One region of the Kitasatospora sp. NPDC091276 genome, then DNA from elsewhere that is predicted to be linked to it. Evidence: riboswitches for the same ligand, from Rfam matches in the RefSeq annotation. Region 1 holds a riboswitch; each other region holds the start of a gene.
The links. Region 1 has a riboswitch for cobalamin ahead of AB0O19_RS12890 (iron ABC transporter permease). Riboswitches for the same ligand answer to the same signal wherever they lie in the genome.

Region 1 (3,198 bases):
AACCGCTCCCGCCGCTACTGCTCGGACCGCTGTGCGACCCGCGCCAACGTCGCCGCGTACCGGACCCGCAAGCGCCAGGAGGCCGAGGCCGCGGCACTCGGCGCCGCCGGCTAGGTCCTGTCCGGGCCGGGCCCAGGGGGTCAGAGCTCGTCCGCCCAGACGCCCAGGCGGCGGGCCAGGCCCGGCACCCGGGCCAGCCGGGTGCCCAGCAGCAGCCGCTCCAGCCGCCGCCCGGGCGCCAGCCAGGCCGGGCGCGGGCGCAGCCGCAGCAGTACCCGGCCGAGCACCAGCTCGTCCGGGACCGGGCCGTAGCTGCGGCTGTCGCTGTCCACCGGCCGGTTGTCGGACAGCAGCCACCAGCCCCTCGGACGCCGCTCGGCGGCCCGCTTCACCACCAGCAGGTCCTGCTGGAAGGGGTGCCGGAAGAGCACCACCGCGCCGGGCCGGATCGGCGCGCCGTAGCGCACCAGCAACTGGTCGCCCTCGCGCAGGGTCGGGACCATCGACGGGCCCGCCACGTCGACCAGCCCGAACGGCACCGCGCCGCCGCCCCGCCCCCGGGGTTCCGTGCCCATCGGTTCCGCGCCCGCCGGTTCCGTGCTCCGCGCCACGACTCCTCCTCCCGGACCGCCCGGTCCCAGTCTGCCGTACGGACCGTCACCCCGTTCGATCCGTTCGATGTCCGGATTACCCCGGTTCCGGGTCCGCCTTTTGCCCTAGGCCCACCGCCCGATCGCGAAACCCCGGGCGCGGAAGGGTAATCTCGGGCGCGGGAAGACGATCTAAGGAAGGACTCCCATGTTCTCTCGTCTGTTTGCACCGCGCGCCACCGCCCACGCCCACTGTGACCTGCCCTGCGGCGTGTACGACCCGGCGCAGGCCCGGATCGAGGCCGAGTCGGTCAAGGGCACCCAGGAGAAGTACCAGGCCAACGAGGACCCGGCTTTCCGCACCCGCGCCCTGATCATCAAGGAGCAGCGTGCCGAGGCCGTCAAGCACCACATCTCGGTGCTGTGGAGCGACTACTTCAAGGCCCCGCACTTCGAGAAGTACCCGCAGCTGCACCAGCTGATCAACGACACCCTGAAGGCCGCCTCGGCCGCCAAGGCGTCCACCGACCCCGCCACCGGCCAGGCCCTGCTGGACCTGATCGCCGAGGTCGACAAGATCTTCTGGGAGACCAAGCAGGCCTGAGCCTGACGCGTCGCCACCCGACCGCCCCCGTCCGCGAGCCCGGACGGGGGCGGTCGTGCGTTCACGCCCCATCCGAGCCCGGTAAGGGTTGCCTAGCCTGAGTGGCTGTTATGCTGCCAGGGCGTCCGAGGGGGAAGTCCGGTGTGAATCCGGCGCTGACCCGCAACGGTGAGCACGGCCCCGGGGCCGCGCCAGCCCGATCGCCCCCGGCCGCTGAACTCCCGACAACTCGCCGTGGACTGCGAGGGGATGGCGCCCGGGCCCGCGCCCGACCGGTGCCGCCCCCGCGCACCCGCAGCCCGAGGCAAGGCGCACCGTGAGCAGCACCGCAGCCGCGGGCAGTGGCGCAACGAGCCCGCCCGCCCGCCGAATACCCGCCCTCCCGCTCGCCGTCGGCCTGGCCGCCGCCCTGCTGCTCTCGCTGCTCTGCGGCGTGGCGCTGGGCGCCTCCGGGATCGGCCTGCCCCGCGCCCTGCGGCTGCTGGCCGCCGGGCTGACGGGCGGACGGCTGGAGGCGGACGAGGCCGCCGCCTACGCGATCGTCTGGGAGATCCGGCTGCCGCGCGCCGTGCTGGCCGCGGTGGTCGGCGCCGGGCTGGCCGCCACCGGGGTCGCCGTCCAGGCCCTGGTGCGCAACGCGCTGGCCGACCCGTTCGTGCTCGGCATCTCCTCCGGCGCGGCCGTCGGCGCCAACGCCGTGCTGCTGCTCGGCGCCTTCGCCTCGCTCGGGGTGTGGGCGATCTCGGCCTCCGCGTTCGGCTCCGCGCTGGTCGCCATGGTGCTGGTCTACCTCGCGGCGCGCACGGCCTACGGGCTCACCCCGCTGCGGCTGGTGCTCACCGGCACCGCGCTCTCCTACGGCTTCTCCGCCGTCACCGCGCTGATGGTCTTCGCGGCCGCCCGCGGCGAGGCCGCCCGGGACGCCATGATGTGGCTGCTCGGCAGCCTCGGCGGCGCCACCTGGGGCTCGGTGCCGATCGCCGCCGCCACCGTGCTGGCCGGCCTGGCGTACCTGGCCTGCGCCGCCGGCCGGCTGGACGCGCTCGCCATGGGCGACGAGACGGCCGCCTCGCTGGGCGTGGACCCGGACCGGCTTCGCCGCGAGCTCTTCGTGGTGACCGCCGCCGTCACCGGCACGGTGGTGGCCGTCAGCGGGGCGATCGGCTTCGTCGGGCTGATGGTGCCGCACCTGGCCCGGATGCTGGTCGGCGCCGGGCACCGCCGGGTGCTGCTGGTCGCGCCGCTCGCCGGGGCGCTGCTGCTGGTCTGGGTGGACATCGTCTCGCGCACCCTGCTGGCGCCCGCCGAACTGCCGGTCGGGGTGGTCACCGCGGTGCTCGGGGTGCCCTGTTTCCTGCTGCTGATGCGCCGTCGCGGCTATTCCTTCGGAGGCCGCTGATGGATCTCGCCCTGGACTCCGTCTCGGTCGAGCTGGCCGGCGCCCGGCTGGTCCACGACGTCGCCCTGGACGCCGCCGCCGGGCAGGTGGTCGGACTGGTCGGGCCCAACGGCAGCGGCAAGTCGACGCTGCTGCGCTGCGTCTACCGGGCGCTGCGGCCGGCCGCCGGGGCCGTCCGGCTGGACGGCGCGGACCTGCACGCGCTGACCGCGCGCGAGGCCGCCCGGCGGGTGGCCGCACTCCCCCAGGAGCACTCCGCCGAGTTCGACTTCACGGTGGCCGAGGTGGTCGCCATGGGCCGGCTGCCGCACCGGCGCGGGCTGGGCGGCCCGGGTGCGGACGACCACGCGCGCTGCACGGAGGCGCTGCGCAAGGTCGGCGCCGAGCAGTTGGCCGGGCGGGGCTTCCTGAGCCTGTCCGGCGGCGAGAAGCAGCGGGTGCTGATCGCCCGCGCGCTGGTCCAGGAGCCCCGGCTGCTGGTGCTGGACGAGCCCACCAACCACCTGGACATCGGCCACCAGTTGGACGTGCTGGCCCTGGTCCGGGAGGCCGGCCCGACGGTGCTCACCGCGCTGCACGACCTCAACCTGGCGGCCGGCCACTGC
Region 2 (3,198 bases), on a different contig from region 1:
GCCAGGAACGCGAACGCCCTTCGTGGCCCGACGGTGGTCGGGCCACGAAGGGCGCAGGACGGGGCGGACGCGGCCGACCCCGTTCCTGGTCGAAGGAGGAGCCGGCCCGGGCGGGCGGGTCAGCCGGTCTTCCCGACGCGGGTGGCCCAACGCTGCTCGACGTTGCTGAAGCGCCAGTAGGCGAGTGCGCAGGCCCAGACGACGACGAACATGCCGACGAGGATGTAGCCGACGTTGTCGAGGCTGATATCGGCGATCCAGCCGGTGACGGGGTCGGTGAGGTCGAGCTTCTCGTGCAGCACGCCGACCAGTTCGATGGTGCCGATGACGAAGGCGACGGCGATGGACAGGCCGGTGATGGTGAGGTTGTAGTAGACCTTGCGGACCGGGTTGGAGAACGCCCAGTGGTAGGCGAAGTTCATGAAGGTGCCGTCGAGGGTGTCGAACAGGCTCATGCCGCAGGCGAAGAGCAGCGGCAGGCAGATGATGGCGTACCAGGGCAGGCCGGAGGCGGCGCCGGAGCCGGCCATGACCATCAGGGCGACCTCGGTGGCGGTGTCGAAGCCGAGGCCGAAGAGCACGCCGACCGGGTACATCTGGCCGGGGCGGCGGATGGACTTGGTGAGCTTGCCGAGGATGCGGTTCATGAAGCCGCGCTCGTCGAGGTGCTTCTCCAACTGCCTCTCGTCGAACTGGCCGGCCCGCATGGCCTTGTAGACCTTGTAGATGCCGGCCAGGGCGATCAGGTTGAGCGCGGCGATGAGGTAGAGGAAGGTGCCGGAGACGCTGGTGCCGATGACGCCGAGCCACTGGTGGGCGGTGGACTGGCCGTCGACCAGGGTGCCGGCGATCTGCGCGCCGCCGGCGACCAGGGCGGCCATCGCCATGACGATACTGGAGTGGCCGAGGGCGAACCAGAAGCCGACCGAGACCGGGCGCTGGCCGTCGGCCATCAGCTTGCGGGTGGTGTTGTCGATGGCGGCGATGTGGTCGGCGTCGAAGGCGTGTCGCATGCCGAGGGTGTAGGCGGTGATGCCGAGGCCGACGCCGAAGGCCTGGTTCCCGATCGTGTAGTGGTTGGGCGCGACGAGCAGGAACAGCATGCCGAAGGCGACCACGTGCATGGCGAGGATGACGCCGAGCAGACTGGCGGTGCGGACGGTGTCCCGGCGCTGCCAGCGCGGGGGCAGGGGCAGGGCGGATGACGGGGTGTCGTCGGTGAGGGTCATGACGGGCGGCCTCTCCAGCTCCTCGATGGGGGCACCCCCGGCGAGGTCGGGGGAGTCGTGCGCGCCGTGGCCGGTCTCCTGGCTGGGGGATGGACAGTTCTGCCCGCGTCCGGGCAGGGCTGAGCGCACCCCGCGGCTCGTCTTCCCGTGCGCCGTACGGCACCGGTGACTGCCCGCAGTGGCTGCGGGCGCGCCGGGGGCACTTCCCGTTCACAGTGGCGAGGGCCGCGCCGGATTCGGCCCCTGAGGAGCTGTCACCGGACTTCCCGAACACCACGGCGGGGAACACCGTAGGGGCTCGGACAGTCAGTCGACAAGGCTGCGCAGTTGCGCATATGTTGCAATAACGCAAAGTGCTGACAAAGCCGTGACGAGGGGGAAGGGCAGCACATGCCCGAGGCAATCGATGCCCGAGCGGTTCAGGCTGCCGTCGCTGCGGTGGCCGACCGTGACCAACTGCGCGCTGTCGCCGAGAGGTTCGCGCTGTTGGCCGAGCCCGGCAGGCTGGCCTTGCTGGCGGCGATGCACGCCGCCGGGCCGATCCCGGTTTCCGACCTCGCCGGCGCCTGCGGTATCAGCCCGACCGCCGTCTCCCAGGCCCTCCGCCTCCTGAGGGCCTCCGGCGTGGTCTCGGCCGAGCGGGACGGGCGAGTGGTGCGCTACCGGCTCCGTGACCAGGGCGTCGCCCGTCTCCTCGACGAGACCCTGCCGAGGCGCGCCTGAACCGGGAGCGCCTCGGTGGCGGAACCCGGCAGCGAACGTGAGGGGAACACGCACCGGTGTCCCGGTGGGGACGGGTCGCATGGTCGGCGAGGCCGAAGGGCCTCCCCGGGGCAGGTCCGTTTCCTGACCGGGGAGGCCGGGGGCGTCAGCGCTGGGCGGTCAGGGGCGCGTAGGCGTCGGGGCGGCGGGTGGTGTTGAAGGGGAAGAGTTCGAGCCAGTCGTGGCGCTGGTCGAGGTCGAGGTCGGCGACCAGGACGGCGGCCTCGTCGCGCGGTGCCCGGGTGAGCACGCGGCCGTACGGGTCGACGATGAACGAGCTGCCGTAGAAGGTGAGTTCGCCTTCGGTGCCGATGCGGTTGGGGACGACCATGAAGGTGGCGTTGGCGATGGCGTTGCCGGTGATGACCTGCTGCCACAGCGGCTGGGTGTCGAAGCCGGGGTGGCCCGGCTCGGAGCCGATGGCGGTCGGGTAGACGAGCACGTCGGCGCCGGCGAGGGAGTAGGCGCGGGCGAGCTCGGGGAACCACTGGTCCCAGCAGGTCGGCAGGCCGATGGCGGCGTCGCCCACCTCGGCGAGGGGGAAGGCGTCCTCGCCGGCCGGGCCCTGGCGGAACCAGGTGTCCTCGTAGTAGCCCTCGGTCACGGGGATGTGCAGCTTGCGGGTGCGCTGCACCAGGGTGCCGTCGGGGGCGACGAGGATCGCGGTGTTGTAGCCGAGGCCGTCGGGGCCGTCCGGTCCGTCGGCCTTCTCGAAGAGCGAGGCGTGCACGTGGATGCCGTGCTCGCGGGCGGCGGCCGCGGCGAACGCGAAGGTCGGGCCGGTGCGCAGGTCCTCGGGCTCGACGGCCTGCGGGTGGTCGGACTGGCGCAGCACGGCGAAGTACGGGGAGAGCGTGAGCTCCTGGAGGGCGACGAGGGCGGCGCCCTGTTCGGCGGCGAGGCGGATTCCCTCCAGCAGGCCGGCCCGGTGCTGCTCGGGGTCCGCGTGCCAGCGCTGCTGGACGAGGGCGACCCGCAGGGCGGCGCGCCGGGGCGCGCGGGTGCGGGCCGGGGACGCGGGCGGGTTCAGGGCGGTGATCAGGCGCATGGCGGGTCCTCGGGTCATCTCGGGTCATGGTGTCGGGAGCAGGCCGAAGCCGTGCCGGAACGTTCCGGCACGGGTGACCCTAAGCGTTGCCGGAACGTTCCGGCAAGGGGGTGCGAGGAGCATCGCAGGCGCCCGGACCACGGGTGGCCTCCGGTTCTG
Region 3 (3,198 bases), on a different contig from region 1:
GGTGATCGGCCGCTGCTCGGGCGGGAACTCCTCGCGGATCCGCGCCATGTCGAAGGGCTCCGGGTAGCTCACGCCCTCGGGCGTGAAGAGCACCTTGATGTAGTGGTCGGTGAACTCGGTGGCGTCGAAGTCCTCCAACCCCGCACCGCCGAGAACCAGGCGCACCATGTGCGGTGTGATCCGCTCGGTGCGCAGCACCTGTGCTTCGCGCGCCTGCGGTGTCCGGCGGGTCGGTTGGTCTGCCATGGTGCCCCCCTGGGCTGTGTGGTCGCGCGTCTTGGTTAGGCTTGCCTAAGTTAGCACCCTTGAGGCGGTGCTCGACCCAGGGACGGCAGCCGATCCCCATTCCGCCCACGACCGGGAACGTGACGCCCCGGCAGCCCTGCTGCGGCTCGCGGACGCGACAAGGTCGTACGGAGCCGCCGCGACCGGTTCGGCGCAGCCAGACCGCGCCGCGCGCCGCCCGGGAGCCGACGACCGAGGTCGCCGCCCGCAGAGCGGCCGCGCCGCACTCCCCGGACCGATCCGGCACCGCAACCCGCTCGGGAGGATAGGGAGCGGGCGGCCGGTCAGGACGCCGGTACGATTTCGGCCGCCCTGCCGGAGGCACTCGTGGTTCAGGTGGCGGGCGACCGGGTGGGGTCGGGCCTCAGGCGCGCCGCACCACGAAGGTGACCTCCGCGATGTTCCCCCCGCCGCCGATCACCTGGCAGGTGAGACCCGCACCGACAGTGCACTCGTTGACGTTCGACCCGGCGTAGGGGTTGCTCCAATGGATCAACCCGCTCCAGGTGTCCACGCCGAAGCCGATCTGCCCCTCGGTGCCCGTCAGGAACCCGCACGACTCGGTTTTCCAGCTGGGGGCCACATTCGGCAGGATGTAGCTCGGGGGCAGAGGACTGCCGGTGCTCCAGCACCCGTGGGCCAGGGTGGCCGAGCCGAGGTAGAGCATGCTGCCGGTCTGGTTCGACAGGGTGACCTGGGTGCTGCGCGCCGCGTAGGCGGCGGACGCCGCTGGGGCGGCCGACCGCGTCGTTCCGGCGGAGGGGCCGGCGGCCTGCGCCGCGGGAGCCAGGGCCAAGCCGGCGCTCAGCGCCAGGACGGCGGTCAGTACGGAGGACTGGACAACACGCTTGGAGGTCATGGCAGCCAACTCTCTATCGGAGGATGGTCAGGTACACGCCTCAACGGGATGGCGGACCTCGTTGGTTCACCAACCGCCACGACGTGCGGGAATGAGGGCCTGTGTGAGGTAGTGATCAGCCTTCTGGTTGCACCCTCCTCCGAGGGCGGAACAGGGAGGACTGTGGGCTGTGACGCGTCGGCAACTCACGGACGATCAGCGGACGATGATTGATCCCTACCTGCCGGTCGGCAGGTTCAGCCCGCACCCCGAGCGACCGCGGGAGCGCTCGGGCCGGTGTGCCAGCACCGCCGGCCAGCAACGCCGTGCCTACGAGAAGGAACTGCTGCGAAGCGCGAGGTGGCCGAGTGGCGGCGCCCTACTTCCCCGTCACGTGCCCGGACGAGGTCCTGGACCACCACCTGCGGCACTACGCCGTCGAGTTCAGGAACTGGATCGTCGCCGCCGCCCGCACCTGAGACCCCCGGCCGGGCCCCGTGGCCGATCCCTCCCCCGCCCCCGGGAACGGTCCAGACGATCATCCCACGGGCTGGCCAGCTCCGACCTGACCACGCCTGATACCTTGCCATCGCCGTGGTGTACGGGAAACCGGTCTGAGTCCGGTGCGGCCCTCGCCACTGTTGCCGCGGAGTTCCGCGGCCCTCGCTGACCGGCTTTTCCAGCGGTCAGGGCCACTGGGCGGGTTGGAAGAGCCGTCCGGGAAGGTCGGCCGCGGCGCGTTGATGCGGAAGCCAGGAGACCGGCCACGGCGCTACATGTTCCACGAGGGTTTTGGAGAACACGTGCCCAGCGGTCTGCCGTATCCGTTCCGTTCGATATGTTCCGTACGTCCCACAGGTCCGATACGTGTCGGCCGGGCAGTCGCGGCCTTCCTGTTCATCGGCATGCTCGGAGCTTGCACGGGCGCCCCCGCGCCCACCACGTCCGGCGGGACGGCCGGAACTGCCGCGCCGGTCAGCGTCGACAATTGCGGGACCACCGTGACGGTCGGCGCGCCGCCCGACCGGCTGGTGACGCTCAACGAGGGTGCCACCGAGGTGGCCCTGGCCCTCGGCCTGCAGTCCCGCATGGCCGGTACCGCCTACCTCGACGATTCCATCCCGGAGAAGTGGAAGGCGGCCTACGACTCCGTCCCGGTGCTCTCCAAGGACTACCCGACGAAGGAGAAGCTCCTCGCGGCCCGTCCCGACTTCCTGTACGCCTCCTACTCCAGCGCGTTCACCGACAAGGTCGCGGGCACCCGGGGGGAACTGCGCGGCCAGGGTATCCCGTCGTACCTGTCCCCGTTCGGCTGCTCGGACAAGAGCCAGGTGCCGCCGACGACCTGGCAGGCGGTGTGGGGCGAACTGAACGACGTCGCCAAGGTCTTCGGTGTCACGGAGCGGGCCGCCGCGATCCAGCAGCAACAGGAGCAGCAACTGGCCGAGTTCACGGCGACGGCCGCGGGCAAGGGCTTGAAGGTCCTGTGGTACGACTCGGACACCAAGGCGCCGTTCGTCGGGGCCGGCCACGGCGGACCTCAACTCGTTCTCGATGCCGTGGGCGCCCGCAACGTCTTCGGGGACCTGCCCGGTGGCTGGCAGAACGTGAGCTGGGAGAAGGTCGTCGCGGCGGACCCGGACGCCATCGTGGTCGCGGACGCCGGCTGGGACACGGCCCAGTCCAAGATCGACTACTTGGAGAACGACCCGGTGCTGAGCAAGCTCACCGCCGTACAGCGCAAGGCTTTCGTGGTGGTGCCGTTCTCGGAGTCGACTCCCGGCGTGCTGCTCGCCGACGGTGCCGCCCGGGTGTCCGCGGGACTGGACCGACTGCACCCGGGTTCATGACCGCGCCCCACCCCGCCGTCGCGCGGCCCCCTGGTCCGGGCCGCGCGACGGCGGCCCTGGCCATCGGTGCGGCCCTGCTCCTGGCCACCGTGCTCCTCGGCCTCGCCGTGGGCTCGCAACACGAGCCGGTCCGGACGGTGATCGACGTCGTGGTGCGCCGTCTCGGGCTGGGCAACCCGCACGTGACGCTGCTGGACGACCAGATCGTCTGGCAGTTGCGGCTGC
Region 4 (3,198 bases), on a different contig from region 1:
CGCCGAGCGGCTGGTCGTCGCGGACGAAGGACCAGGCGAGCATCGTGACGGGGCCGGTGAGCATGCCCTTGACCGGGCGGTCGGTGAGGCCCTGCGCGTAGCCGAACCAGTCGACGGTCATCGGGTGCGGGCGGGAGATGTCCCCGGCCAGGACCGGCGGGCGCACGTACCGGGTGCCGTAGGACTGCACCCAGCCGTGCCGGGTGGCGAGGTAGCCGGTGAGCTGTTCGGCGAAGTACTGGACCATGTCGTTGCGCTCGGGCTCGCCGTGCACCAGGACGTCCAGTCCGGCCTTCTCCTGGAAGGCGATGACCTCCCGGACCTCCGCCTCGATGCGCTCCCGGTAGGCCGGGGCGTCGATCCGGCCCGCCGTGAGGTCGGCCCGCGCGACCCGCAGTTCGGAGGTCTGCGGGAACGAGCCGATCGTGGTGGTCGGCAGCAGCGGCAGGCCGAGCCGGGCGCGCTGGGCCTCGGCCCGCTGCGGGTAGGCCTGGGCGCGGCGGGTGTCGTCGGCGGTGACGGCGGCGGTACGGGCGCGCACCGCCGGGTCGTGGGTGATCGGCGAGTTGGCGCGCGAGGCGAGGTCGGCGCGGTTGGCGGCCAGGTCGGCGGCGATCGCCCCCGTGCCCTCGCGCAGGCCCCGGGCCAGCAGCGCCACCTCCCTGGCCTTCTGCTTGGCGAAGGCGAGCCAGCGCAGGATCTGCGGGTCGACGTCGCGTTCGGCGGCGGCGTCCAACGGCACGTGCAGGAGGGAGCACGACGGCGCGACGTCGACCCGCTCGGCGAGGCCCAGCAGGGTCGCCAGGGTGGCCAGCGACTTCTCCAGGTCGTTGATCCAGATGTTGCGCCCGTCGACCACCCCGGCGACCAGCCGCTTGCCGGGCAGCCCGCCGACGGCGGCCAGATCGTCCAGGTTCGCCGCGGCGGGCCCCGTGAAGTCCAGCGCCAGGCCCTCGACCGGGGCCTTGGCCAGCACCGGCAGGGCCTCACCCAGGCGGTCGAAGTAGCTCGCGACCAGCAGCTTCGGACGGTCCGCCAGGCCGCCCAGCTCACGGTAGGCGCGGGCGGCGGCGTTCAGCTCGGCCGGGGTGCGGTCCTGCACCAGCGCGGGCTCGTCCAGCTGCACCCACTCGGCGCCGGCCGCCTTCAGGTCCGCCAGCAGCTGCGCGTAGACGGGCAGCAGCCGGTCCAGCAGGGTGATCGGCTGGAAGTCCTCGGCGACACCGGGGGCGGGCTTGGCGAGCAGCAGGTAGGTGAGGGGGCCGACCAGCACGGGGCGTGCGGTGTGGCCGAGCGCCAGCGCCTCCCGGAACTCCCCGACGGCCTTGGCCGGGTCCGCGGTGAAGACGGTGTCCGGGCCGAGTTCGGGCACCAGGTAGTGGTAGTTGGTGTCGAACCACTTGGTCATCTCCAGCGGCGCGACCTCCTGGGTGCCGCGCGCCATGGCGAAGTAGCCGTCCAGCGCGTCCGCCTCGACGGCCGCCCGGTGGCGGGCCGGGATCGCGCCGACGGCGACCGTGGTGTCCAGTACGTGGTCGTAGAGCGAGAAGTCGCCGGTGGGCACTTCCGAGGCCCCGGCCTGGGCGAGCTGCGCCCAGTTCTCCCGGCGCAGGCCGACCGCCGCCTCCCGCAGGGCGTCGGCGGTGACCGTGCCCTTCCAGTAGCCCTCGATGGCCTTCTTCAGCTCCCGGCCCTGGCCCTGCCGGGGGTAGCCGTACACGGTGGCCCTGGTTGCCGCGGCCGCGGACTTCGTGGTCAAGGGACTCTCCTTCGCGAGTCTGGCTCCTCAAGTACCCGGGGACGGGACGAGAGCGCGAAGGGATGACGAACCGGGCGGCGGCTCACGTCGATGCACGTGCCGGACCCGCCTGGTATGGTCGCCGACCCGCCCACGAGGTCACCGGGATATCCGCACGCGGAACGGTCCGCGGGCGGGCAACGGGCAGGTCTTCGGACTCGTGGGCGCACCGTGCCTGTCGGCGTCCGGTACCTACTGGCCATCGCTTCCCAGACCCGTCCCGGGTCCAGTGCGTATGACGGCGGTCGTTCCCACTCACCGCTGCGGGGCAGTCCCGGATTCCCACCGGGTTCCCTCTTGCGACGTCCTGCCTGGCGGGCAGGACGAACCAGCTGCGTCGCCAGCTTAGGGGCAAACCGCCGGGGCCGACGCGGAATTCACGGAAGCCGTCCGCATGGTGAGACTCCCTCACCGCTCGCGGAGCCGATGGCGGTGCCGCGTGGGCGGCAGCGGCCGTCGGGAGGACGGTGGCGAGGGCGAGCGCGGGTATCGCGAAGAGGCGCAGGGGGCGTCGGAACGAGGACACGGTGGGCCTTTCCGGGCCCGCACGCAGGGGCCCGGAGGACGGCGGCAACAAGCCGGGCAGCCCTCGGAGCTCCGGCCCGCAGACCACGACGGGAGGAGGGGACGACACACCTCCGCCGCCGGGTACCCGGGCTCGCCGCCGACATCGGATCGGCGGCCTACCGTTGCGGGTCGGCGCCGGATTCGGACCGGACTTCCCCCAGCGGCGGAGTCACAACATGACGGCCCGTCACGGCGAGACGGAGAAGATCCGGTCAAGGGATCGTCCGCCGCATCGCGCCACATCGCGCCGCGAAGCGCTCGGACCGTCAGCGGTGAAGGAACTCCGGCGGGCGCTTCTCGGCGAAGGCCGCCATGCCCTCCTTCTGGTCCGCCGTGGCGAAGGCGGCGTGGAACAGGCGCCGTTCGAAGCGCACGCCCTCGGCGAGCGTGGTCTCGTACGAGCGGTTGACGCTCTCCTTGAGCATGACCGCTGCCGGGGTGGACATCGCCGCGATCGTCCCGGCCACCGTCAGGGCCTCGGCCAGCAGTTGGCCCGCCGGGACGATCCGGGAGACCAAGCCGGCCCGCTCGGCCTCCTCGGCGCCCATCATCCGGCCGGTCAGGCACAGTTCCATCGCCTTCGCCTTGCCGACCGCCCGGGTCAGCCGCTGCGAGCCGCCGATGCCCGGGATCACGCCGAGCTTGATCTCCGGCTGCCCGAACTTCGCGGTGTCCGCCGCCAGGAGGACGTCGCACAGCATCGCCAGCTCGCAGCCGCCGCCCAGCGCGTAGCCCGCCACCGCCGCCACCACCGGCTTGCGCAGCGCGGCGAAGCGGTCCCAGGCGGCGAACCAGTCGCCGAGGTAGGCGTCGACGAAGTCGAGCGACTGCAT

Region 2: another riboswitch for cobalamin. It lies ahead of AB0O19_RS15005 (HoxN/HupN/NixA family nickel/cobalt transporter); the one in region 1 lies ahead of AB0O19_RS12890 (iron ABC transporter permease).
Region 3: another riboswitch for cobalamin. It lies ahead of AB0O19_RS18450 (ABC transporter substrate-binding protein); the one in region 1 lies ahead of AB0O19_RS12890 (iron ABC transporter permease).
Region 4: another riboswitch for cobalamin. It lies ahead of metE (5-methyltetrahydropteroyltriglutamate--homocysteine S-methyltransferase); the one in region 1 lies ahead of AB0O19_RS12890 (iron ABC transporter permease).

What each region holds. Positions count from the first base shown of each region.
Region 1 covers NZ_JBFBFU010000008.1:193,552-196,749, forward strand. Annotated here, with positions in the region: gene AB0O19_RS12875 (CGNR zinc finger domain-containing protein) at 1-114, shown strand, start outside; gene sodX (nickel-type superoxide dismutase maturation protease) at 141-575, opposite strand; gene sodN (superoxide dismutase, Ni) at 799-1,194, shown strand; cobalamin riboswitch at 1,283-1,421, shown strand; gene AB0O19_RS12890 (iron ABC transporter permease) at 1,511-2,593, shown strand; gene AB0O19_RS12895 (ABC transporter ATP-binding protein) at 2,593-3,198, shown strand, end outside.
Region 2 covers NZ_JBFBFU010000010.1:141,931-145,128, forward strand. Annotated here, with positions in the region: gene AB0O19_RS15005 (HoxN/HupN/NixA family nickel/cobalt transporter) at 120-1,229, opposite strand; cobalamin riboswitch at 1,280-1,522, opposite strand; gene AB0O19_RS15010 (metalloregulator ArsR/SmtB family transcription factor) at 1,620-1,952, shown strand; gene AB0O19_RS15015 (nitrilase-related carbon-nitrogen hydrolase) at 2,098-3,039, opposite strand.
Region 3 covers NZ_JBFBFU010000013.1:122,429-125,626, forward strand. Annotated here, with positions in the region: gene AB0O19_RS18440 (siderophore-interacting protein) at 1-246, opposite strand, end outside; gene AB0O19_RS18445 (hypothetical protein) at 650-1,153, opposite strand; cobalamin riboswitch at 1,702-1,907, shown strand; gene AB0O19_RS18450 (ABC transporter substrate-binding protein) at 2,029-2,973, shown strand; gene AB0O19_RS18455 (iron chelate uptake ABC transporter family permease subunit) at 2,970-3,198, shown strand, end outside.
Region 4 covers NZ_JBFBFU010000010.1:122,341-125,538, reverse strand. Annotated here, with positions in the region: gene metE (5-methyltetrahydropteroyltriglutamate--homocysteine S-methyltransferase) at 1-1,759, opposite strand, end outside; cobalamin riboswitch at 1,924-2,146, opposite strand; cobalamin riboswitch at 2,424-2,545, opposite strand; gene AB0O19_RS14935 (enoyl-CoA hydratase) at 2,632-3,198, opposite strand, start outside.